3 regions of the Knoellia terrae genome follow, and region 2 is predicted to be linked to each of the others. Evidence: predicted binding sites of a transcription regulator. Region 2 holds the regulator's gene; each other region holds the start of a gene.
What was found. The regulator HrcA, encoded in region 2, represses chaperone genes, less so after heat shock. The targets are predictions, from matches to a motif close to TTNGCACTCGNNNNNNNCGAGTGCNAA.
Positions count from the first base shown of each region.

Region 1: a site for HrcA is predicted at 1,927-1,953, ahead of groL (chaperonin GroEL). Genes of this name have one in related genera too.
Region 3: a site for HrcA is predicted at 2,096-2,122, ahead of groES (co-chaperone GroES). Genes of this name have one in related genera too.

Region 1 covers NZ_JBMBWH010000013.1:55,162-58,434, forward strand. Annotated here, with positions in the region: gene groL (chaperonin GroEL) at 146-1,774, opposite strand; gene ACOJV9_RS15630 (hypothetical protein) at 2,018-2,479, opposite strand; gene ACOJV9_RS15635 (hypothetical protein) at 2,514-3,182, opposite strand.
Region 2 covers NZ_JBMBWH010000004.1:165,734-169,006, reverse strand. Annotated here, with positions in the region: gene dnaJ (molecular chaperone DnaJ) at 1-603, opposite strand, end outside; gene hrcA (heat-inducible transcriptional repressor HrcA) at 682-1,713, opposite strand; gene ACOJV9_RS07760 (DUF3097 domain-containing protein) at 1,783-2,655, shown strand; gene ACOJV9_RS07755 (DUF4870 domain-containing protein) at 2,818-3,273, shown strand, end outside.
Region 3 covers NZ_JBMBWH010000002.1:147,009-150,281, reverse strand. Annotated here, with positions in the region: gene groL (chaperonin GroEL) at 1-1,506, opposite strand, end outside; gene groES (co-chaperone GroES) at 1,647-1,940, opposite strand; gene ACOJV9_RS04060 (GNAT family N-acetyltransferase) at 2,205-3,017, shown strand; gene ACOJV9_RS04055 (SpoIID/LytB domain-containing protein) at 3,050-3,273, shown strand, end outside.

The DNA.
Region 1 (3,273 bases), on a different contig from region 2:
GGTAGGCGCGTGGGCGGCATACGCGCTGTGGGTTTCGCCCCGGAGGCGACCCTGAGCCGACCCCGAGAGCCGGCCCCGCACACGCGGGACGGGCGGCCCTCCCGAAGGAGGACCGCCCGTCCGGTGCTGACGTCAGCGGGGTGGGTCAGAAGCCCATGCCGCCCATGTCGTCGCCGCCACCCGGCATGGCCGGGGCTGCCTTCTCGGGCTTGTCGGCGATGACGGCCTCGGTCGTGAGGAACAGCGCGGCGATCGACGCGGCGTTCTGCAGCGCCGAGCGCGTCACCTTGGCCGGGTCGATGATGCCGGCCTTGATGAGGTCGACGTACTCGCCGGAGGCGGCGTTGAGGCCCCAGCCGGACTCGAGGTTCGACACCTTCTCGGACACGACGCCGCCCTCGAGGCCGGCGTTGATGGCGATCTGCTTGAGCGGGGCCTCGATCGCGACACGCACGATGTTGGCTCCGGTCGCCTCGTCACCCTCGAGCTGCAGCTTCTGGAACGCCGCCTTGCCGGCCTGGAGCAGGGCCACGCCACCACCGGCGACGATCCCCTCCTCGACGGCAGCCTTGGCGTTGCGCACGGCGTCCTCGATGCGGTGCTTGCGCTCCTTGAGCTCGACCTCGGTGGCCGCGCCCGCCTTGATGACGGCGACGCCGCCGGCGAGCTTGGCGAGGCGCTCCTGGAGCTTCTCGCGGTCGTAGTCGGAGTCCGACTTCTCGATCTCGGCGCGGATCTGGTTGACGCGACCCTGAATCTGGTCGGCGTCGCCGGAGCCCTCGACGATGGTCGTCTCGTCCTTGGTGACGACGACCTTGCGAGCCTTGCCGAGCAGGTCGAGCTCGGCGGTGTCGAGCTTGAGCCCGACCTCCTCGGAGATGACCTGGCCACCGGTGAGGATGGCGATGTCGGCGAGCATGGCCTTGCGGCGGTCGCCGAAGCCCGGAGCCTTGACGGCGACCGACTTGAACGTGCCACGGATCTTGTTGACGACGAGCGTGGACAGCGCCTCGCCCTCGACGTCCTCGGCGATGATGAGCAGCGGCTTGCCGGACTGCATGACCTTCTCGAGGAGGGGCAGCAGGTCCTTGATCGAGCCGATCTTGGAGTTGACGACGAGCACGTACGGGTCGTCGAGGACGGTCTCCATGCGCTCGGCGTCGGTGACGAAGTAGTGGCTGATGTAGCCCTTGTCGAAGCGCATGCCCTCGGTGAGCTCGAGCTCGAGGCCGAAGGTGTTGCTCTCCTCGACGGTGATGACGCCTTCCTTGCCGACCTTGTCCATGGCCTCGGCGATCATCTCGCCGATCTGGTTGTCGGCAGCGGAGATCGAGGCCGTGGCAGCGATCTGCTCCTTGGTCTCGACGTCCTTGGCGTTGGCGAGCAGCTCGTCCGAGACGGCCACGACGGCCTTCTCGATGCCGCGCTTGAGCGCCATCGGGTTGGCGCCGGCGGCGACGTTGCGCAGGCCTTCCTTGACGAGGGCCTGGGCGAGGACGGTCGCCGTCGTCGTGCCGTCACCGGCGACGTCGTCGGTCTTCTTGGCGACCTCCTTGACCAGCTCGGCGCCGATCTTCTCGTAGGGGTCGTCCAGCTCGATCTCCTTGGCGATGGACACACCGTCGTTGGTGATCGTGGGGGCTCCCCACTTCTTCTCCAGCACGACGTTGCGGCCCTTGGGGCCCAGGGTGACCTTGACGGCGTCGGCGAGGATGTTCATTCCTCGCTCGAGACCGCGACGTGCCTCTTCATCAAAAGCGATGATCTTGGCCATTCGGGTGGTTCCTCCCACACGACGAAGGGGCTGGCCAGAGGGGCGCCCGCGACGGACGAGCCCGCTCACGTGCCTCATGTCTGCACGCGTGCCGACCCTCACCGGACTGGCCAGGTTCTGTCACTCTCATGCCGAGAGTGCTAACGCCATTATTGGCACTCTCACTCGGAGAGTGCAAACGCCGAGGTATGCCGGTCCGTCGCGTTGCGTGGCCCGCGCCTCACCTCGGGAGACCCCCCGGGCTCAGAGGACGGGGGCGTGTCCCTCGAAGGTCGCCCGCATCGCCCCGTCGGCTTCGGAGGACACCGGGTCGTCGAGGTCGCCGACGAAGACGGCGACGAGACTGCGCGCCGGGTTGGACTGCGCCTGCTCGAGCGCCCGCCGCCACGCCGCGAGGTTGGGGTGCTGCCGGTCGGTGCACGCCTCCGCCGGCTGGAGGGACTCGACGGCGGCGGCGAGCTGCGCGGTCGTGAGGTCGATGGTCGCCGTCGAGCCGTCGTGCCCCAGCACCGTGGCGAGGACGACGGCGGCCAGGCCGTGCGTCCTCCCGGGGACGTTGACGTGCCCGAACTCCCACTCGGCCGAGCTCGACGCGGAGCTGAGCCCCACCGCGTGGGCGACCGGCTGCCGCCATCCGGGGATGGCGGCAGCCAGCGCGTTCCTGATCTCGGTCAGGCCTTCGGGGGTGCTCCAGTCAGGGTTCATCCCTGCATCCTGCAGCACGGGAGCTGCGCGGGTGTCAGGGCATGGAGGAGCGCTCGCTCGTCCTGAAGGTGCCGAAGGAGCCGGTCGCGACGTCGTCGGTGTCGTCGTCGAAGCCCATCGCGCCGATGCGTCCCGAGATCGTCGCGCTGCGCGACGTCTCCGTGCGCCTGGTGCTGAACTTCACGCCGGTGGAGTCGGTGTAGCTGTCGGTGAACGTGCTGCTGCTCGTGGCACCCGTCCCGGTCCAGGTGATGTCGACGGTCGGCGTCCCGGTGGGCCCTTCGCCCCCGTGGTTCTCGACCTGCACGGTCCCGGTGAGGCGAGCCCTGGTGAGCTTGCGGTCCATCGTCAGCGTGAGGCCCTCACCGAACACGAAGCGCTCGGCCTCGAGCACGCAGCCGGAGTCCTCCGGCGGCTCCTCGCCGTGGCCACCGCCGGTGGGCATCTCGCCCTCCTCGCAGGTCCAGTCGGTGACGAACCCGAAGGCATTGATCAGCCTGTCTCCCTCGACGGACAGGTTCCCCAGGTGGACGTTGCCCGGGACGCCCCCGGGCAGCTCACCCATCTCGACCCAGTCGACGGTGGCGAGGGAGCCGGACGCTCGCAGCTGCCATCGGACGCCTGCCTCGGCAGGTGCCGCGACCGCGACGAGGGGCACGACGGCGCAGACGGCCGCGGCCAGTCCTGAGGTGATGCGCTTCATTGCTGCTTCCCTTCGAGAGCCCACCGGACGTGGTGGGGTTCTGGCTCCGACCGACCCGTTGGCGGTGGAGAGTGTGGGCGACCGGCTCGTC
Region 2 (3,273 bases):
GCACTCGTAGCAGGGAGCCTCGATGACCTGGCCCGTCGCCTGGCAGTTGACGCACGGCCGGGAGGTCATGACCTGGCCCAGGAAGCTGCGCTGGACCTGCTGGACCTGGCCCTGGCCGCGGCAGACGTCGCAGGTGCGCGTCCCGGTGCCGGGCTGGGTTCCGGCACCGTGACAGGTGCCGCATCCCACCGCGGTGTCGATGGTGAGCTCCTGCTCGCCGCCGAAGACGGCGTCGGCGAGGTCGATGTCGAGCCGCACGAGGGCGTCCTGGCCGCGCGACTGGCGCGACCGGGGCCCGCGGCCCTGGGCCTGCCCGGCGGCCTGGCCGAAGAAGGCGTCCATGACGTCGCTGAACGAGAAGCCCTGGCCGAACCCGGCACCGGCGGCACCGGCATACGGGTCGGCGCCCATGTCGTAGCTGCGCCGCTTCTCCTCGTCGGAGAGCACGTCGTAGGCCTGGGAGACCTTCTTGAACTGCTCCTCGGCCTCCGGTCCGCTGTTGACGTCGGGGTGGAGCCGTCGGGCGGCCTTGCGGTAGGCCTTCTTGATCTCGTCGGCGCTCGCTTCACGGGCCACGCCGAGGTCGGCGTAGTAGTCGTTCACTTCGGTGGACGTCCTTCGCTGGGTGGGTGCTGCGGTCAGGGGTCGGTCAGGGGTCAGGCGGGGGCGGTCAGGCCGGGCTCATTCGGAGAGGATGCGGCTGACGTAGGTCGCGACGGCGCGCACGGCGGCCATCGTCGTGGGGTAGTCCATGCGCGTCGGACCGACCACCCCGAGGCCGGCGACGAGGTCGGACCCCAGGCCGTAGCCCGAGGTGACGAGCGAGGTGCTGCGCAGGCCGGCATACGGGTTCTCGGCACCGATGCGGACGGCCACCGGTGACTGCTGCTCGCTCACGCTGCCGAGCAGCTTGAGCAGCACGACGTGCTCCTCGAGGGCTTCGAGGACGGGGCCGATCGAGCTCGGGAAGTCCTCGCCGGCTCGCACGAGGTTGGAGGTGCCGGCCATGACGACCCGCTCCTCGCGCTGCTCGACGAGCACCTCGGTGAGCTCGGCCGCGATGGCCGCGAGGAGCCCGCGTGCCGCCGGGTCGGCCTGGGTCGGCAGCTCGCCGAGGCCCCCGGCGGCGTCGGCGAGCGTCTTGCCCACCGTCGCGCTGTTGACGTCGGACCGAAGCGTGGCCAGCATCCGTTCGGCGGAGGGCTCGGTGAGGTCGAGCCCGGTCTCGAGCACCCGCTGCTCCACGCGGCCCGTCGTCGTGATGAGCACGACGAGCAGCCGGGAGGCGCCGAGCGGGACGAGCTCGATGTGTCGCACCGAGGACCTCGTGAGCGAGGGGTACTGGACGACCGCCACCTGGCGGGTCAGGGAGGCGAGCAGGCGGACGGTGCGGTCGACGACGTCGTCGAGGTCGATGGCTCCGTCGAGCAGGCTGCTGATGGCCCGCCGCTCCGCCGGGCTGAGCGGCTTGAGCGTGCTGAGCCGGTCGACGAAGACCCGGTAGCCGGCGTCCGTGGGGATGCGGCCGGCACTCGTGTGCGGCGCGGCGATGAGGCCCTCCTCCTCGAGGACGGCCATGTCGTTGCGGACCGTGGCGGCGGAGACGCCCAGCTGGTGGCGCTCGAGCAGCGCCTTGGAACCCACCGGCTCCGAGGTCTCCACGTAGTCCTGGACGATCGCCCGCAGCACTGCGAGCCGTCGATCCTCACTCATGCGCGACACCTCCTCGATCGTTGGCACTCATGCTTGGTGAGTGCCAATTCTACGTCTACCCTCGCGCAGGTGACTGATCGCTACGGCCGCGACGTGCTCTCCGGCGACTGGAAGGCCCCGCCCAAGGGCCGGTCCACCCCCCTCGCCGCCGAGCGCGGGGTCGTCGTCGAGGACGTCGAGACGGGCTGGGTCGGGGCCGTCGTGCGGGTCGAGAAGGCCGGCGGCATCCACGTGGTCCACCTCGAGGACCGTCGTGGGCGGACCAAGGCCTTCCCCCTCGGACCCGGCTTCCACGTCGACGGCCGGCCGGTCACGCTCACCAGGCCGCAGGCTGCCGCCCACGCCCGGCTGTCCGCCGCGCGCACCGCCGCCTCACGCACGGCCAGTGGGTCACGGGCCGTGGCCGGCGCCCCGGCCAGGGTCGCGAGCGCGTCGCGCATCTTCGTCGAGGGCCGCCACGACGCCGAGCTCGTCGAGAAGGTCTGGGGTCACGACCTGCGGGTCGAGGGAGTCGTGGTCGAGATGCTCGACGGGGTCGACGACCTCGAGCAGGCGATCCGCGACTTCGCCCCCGGGGCGGGCCGGCGCATGGGCGTCCTCGTCGACCACCTCGTGCCCGGGACCAAGGAGACGCGGGTCGTCGAGGCGGCGTCGCGGCTGAAGCCCTTCGCGCCGCACGTGCTCATCGTCGGACATCCCTACGTCGACGTCTGGCAGTCGGTCCGTCCGCAGCGGCTGGGCATGGAGCAGTGGCCGGTCATCCCGCGCGGGACCTCGTGGAAGCACGGGATCTGCGCCCACCTCGGCTGGGCCCACGACGACCAGGCCGACATCGCCCGCGCGTGGAAGCAGATCCTCGGGACGGTCCGCACGTACGCCGACCTCGAGCCGTCCCTGCTCGGTCGGGTGGAGGAGCTCATCGACTTCGTCACAGCGCCCTGACGCCAATCCGCCCTCGTGCACCAGCCCCGGTATGCCGTTCCAGCCGGCTCCGCGGCAGGGTCAGCCCTGAGCGCACCCTGAACCTGCCCTGAAGGAGGGTCGAAAGGGGGTCCGCATGGGTTTCACTGGAGGCAAGCACCTCGTCCCTCGAAGGAGGACCCCATGACCACTCCGCACCCGGAGAACCCGCAGGGCCACATCCCCCCGCAGCCGCCCGAGGGCCAGCTGCCGCCTCCCTCGGCGCAGCTCCCGTACCCGCAGACCGCGTCGGGCCAGGGCTACCCGGCGCCCACCCAGGGCTACGGCCCGCAGGTCCTCGACCCCGCGCAGCAGCGGCAGTGGGGCATGTTCTCGCACCTGATCGGCGTCGCCGCCATGGTGTTCTCGGCCGGCCTGCTCGGCTTCGTCAGCACCCTGGCGGTGTTCCTGCTGTACCGGGAGCGCGGGGACTTCGTCCGGCGGCATGCGGCGAACTCGGTCAACGTCCAGATCACCATGGGCGTGCTCACCATCGTGGGCATCATCTTCTGCCTGACGGTCATCGGTCTCGTCGTCGGGATCCCGCTCATCATCGCGGCGTGGGGCTGGGCCTTCGTGGTGCACATCCTCGGCGCCATC
Region 3 (3,273 bases), on a different contig from region 2:
GCGCAGCGCGGAGCGGGTCACCTTGACCGGGTCGATGACGCCGGCCTTGACGAGGTCCTCGTAGTCGCCCGTGGCGGCGTTGAGGCCCATGCCCGGCTCGAGCTCGGAGACCTTGGCGACGGCGACGTAGCCCTGGAGACCGGCGTTCTCGGCGATCCAGCGCAGCGGCTCGGCGGCGGCCTTCTGCACGATGGCGGCGCCGACCTTCTCGTCACCCTCGAGGCCGAGACCGTCGATGACCTTGACGGCCTGGATGAGGGCGGAGCCGCCACCGGCGACGATGCCCTCCTCGATGGCCGCGCGGGTCGCCGAGATGGCGTCCTCGATGCGGTGCTTCTTCTCCTTGAGCTCGACCTCGGTGTGGGCACCGACCTTGATGACGCAGACGCCACCGGCGAGCTTGGCGAGGCGCTCCTGGAGCTTCTCGCGGTCCCAGTCGGAGTCGGTGCGCTCGATCTCGGCCTTGATCTGGCCGACGCGACCCTCGACCTCGGTGCGGTCGCCCGCGCCGTCGATGATCGTCGTCGTGTCCTTGGTGACGACGACGCGACGGGCCTGGCCGAGCACGGTGAGGTCGGCCTGGTCGAGCTTGAGCCCGACCTCCTCGGCGATGACCTGGCCACCGGTGAGGACAGCCATGTCCTGGAGCATCGCCTTGCGGCGGTCACCGAAGCCGGGCGCCTTGACGGCGACGACGTTGAAGGTGCCACGGATCTTGTTGACGACGAGCGTGGACAGGGCCTCGCCGTCGACGTCCTCGGAGATGATGACCAGCGGCTTGCCCGACTGGACGACCTTCTCGAGGATCGGCAGGACGTCGGCGATCGCCGAGATCTTGCCCTGGTTGATGAGGATGTAGGCGTCCTCGAGGACGGCCTCCATGCGCTCCGCGTCGGAGATGAAGTACGGGGAGATGTAGCCCTTGTCGAACTGCATGCCCTCGGTGAACTCGAGCTCGGTGGACGCGGTCGAGGACTCCTCGACGGTGATGACGCCGTCCTTGCCGACCTTGTCGAACGCCTCGGCGATGGTGGCGCCGATCTCGGGGTCCTGGGCGCTCAGCGACGCGACGGACGCGATCTCGTCCTTGCCGTCGACCTCACGGGCGTTCTCGAGGAGGCGCTCGGACACGGCGTCGACGGCCTTGTCCATGCCGCGCTTGAGCGCGGCCGGGGCGGCACCGGCGGTGACGTTGCGCAGGCCCTCGCGGACCATGGCCTGGGCGAGCACGGTCGCGGTCGTCGTGCCGTCACCGGCGACGTCGTTGGTCTTGGTCGCGACCTCCTTGGCGAGCTGCGCGCCGAGGTTCTCGTAGGCGTCCTCGAGCTCGATCTCGCGGGCGATGGTCACCCCGTCGTTCGTGATCGTGGGGGCGCCCCACTTCTTGTCGATGACGACGTTGCGGCCCTTGGGGCCGAGCGTCACCTTGACGGCGTTGGCGAGCGCGTCGACGCCGCGCTCGAGCGCCTTGCGGGCGGAGTCGTTGAACTCCAGTTCCTTGGCCATGGGTGTCCTTCAGGTAGTTCGATGAGGTGCCCCGGCGGGGCACGTCAGGTCAGATGCGCGTATGCCGTGGGCTCACCGTGGAGGCGAGCCCACGGCATACGCGGTGGTTCTGGTGCGCTGGCGCGCAGGTGGTGCGTCGATCAGCCGATGACGGCGAGGACGTCGCGGGCGGAGAGGATCAGGAACTCCTCGCCGCCGTGCTTGACCTCGGTGCCGCCGTACTTGCTGTAGATGACCTTGTCGCCGACGGTGACGTCGAGCGGGACACGGTTGCCGTTGTCGTCGATGCGACCGGGGCCGACCGCGAGGACCTCGCCCTCCTGGGGCTTCTCCTTCGCGGTGTCCGGGATGACGAGACCGGACGCCGTGGTCTGCTCGGCCTCGAGCGACTTGATGACGATGCGGTCCTCGAGCGGCTTGATGGAAACCGACACTGTGTGACCTCCCCTTTGGGATGAGTCGAAGATGGACAGGGATACAGCTCGCTGCGGTGCGGTGGTTCCGAATCGCCGTCGCGGGGGTCGAGTCGGGCCGCGTGCGCTGGCACTCACAACAGCCGAGTGCCAATGAGGCAAATCTAGGTCGGGCGTTAGCACTCGGTCAACTCGAGTGCCAGAACTTCTCGCTCTGTTCGCCGTGGGCGCAGCGCCCGTCAAACCAGTGGCGGTGGCGGCGGTGGTCCTGACAGGCTCCGCAGCATGACCTCCACCGACCCGGCCGCCCTGCTCGCGGCCTACGACGCCCAGCTCCGCCGCGAGGCCGAGGTCCCCTCGGCCCTGTCCTGCACCGAGGTCGGACCGCTGCTCCTCGCGACCTACGTGGGTGGGCGCGGGTTCATCACCTACCGCACCCTCGAGGTCGACGGGCGTCCTGCGACGGCGGAGTCGGTCCACGACCTGGTCGAGGCGGTCCTCGAGCACTACCGGGCCCAGCCCGAGGTGCTCAAGGTGGAGTGGAAGACCCGCGGGCACGACCGCGCGCCGGGCCTGCACGAGGCACTGGTGGGGTCCGGCTTCGAGCCCGAGGAGGCCGAGTCGGTGATGGTCGGGGACGCGGCGCTGCTCGCCGGCGACGTCGAGCTGCCCGAGGGGGTCACCGTGCGTCAGGTTCGCGAGGAGACCGAGGTGCGCGCCATGCTGGCGATGCAGGCCGAGGTGTTCGAGGAGGACCCGGACGACGCCCGGGCCCACGACGAGGAGCTGCTGCACCGCCTCCGCACGCGCGACGACCTGGAGCTGTGGGTCGCGGAGGTCGACGGCCAGGTCGTCAGCGCCGGTCGCCTCGAGCCGGTGGAGGGCACCGAGTTCGCCGGGGTGTGGGGCGGGGCGACCCGGCCGGAGTTCCGCGGTCGCGGCATCTACCGCGCGCTGACGGCAGCCCGCGCCCGCTCGGCCATCCGGCACGGGAAGCGCTTCATCCACAGCGACTCCACCGAGTTCTCCCGGCCCATCCTCGAGCGTTCCGGCCTGCTCAAGGTCACGACGACGACTCCTTATCTCTGGAAGCGGTGACAGATGGACTAGTTATCCGCCACTCTGTGCGGATGCGCTCTCCGGTTGCCGTCGTCGCGACGTTCGCGGTCCTCCTCCTCACGGGGACGTCGGCCGCCGACGCCGCGACCAAGCCGCCGGCTCCGACGCCCTTCGACATCTCCTCGGTGACGAGGACCGTCACCCGGTCCTCCACCGCGCCCACGACCCCCGTCGCGCCGGTCCTCGCGCTCCAGGGTCGCGGTTTCGGCCACGGTCGCGGCATGTCGCAGTGGGG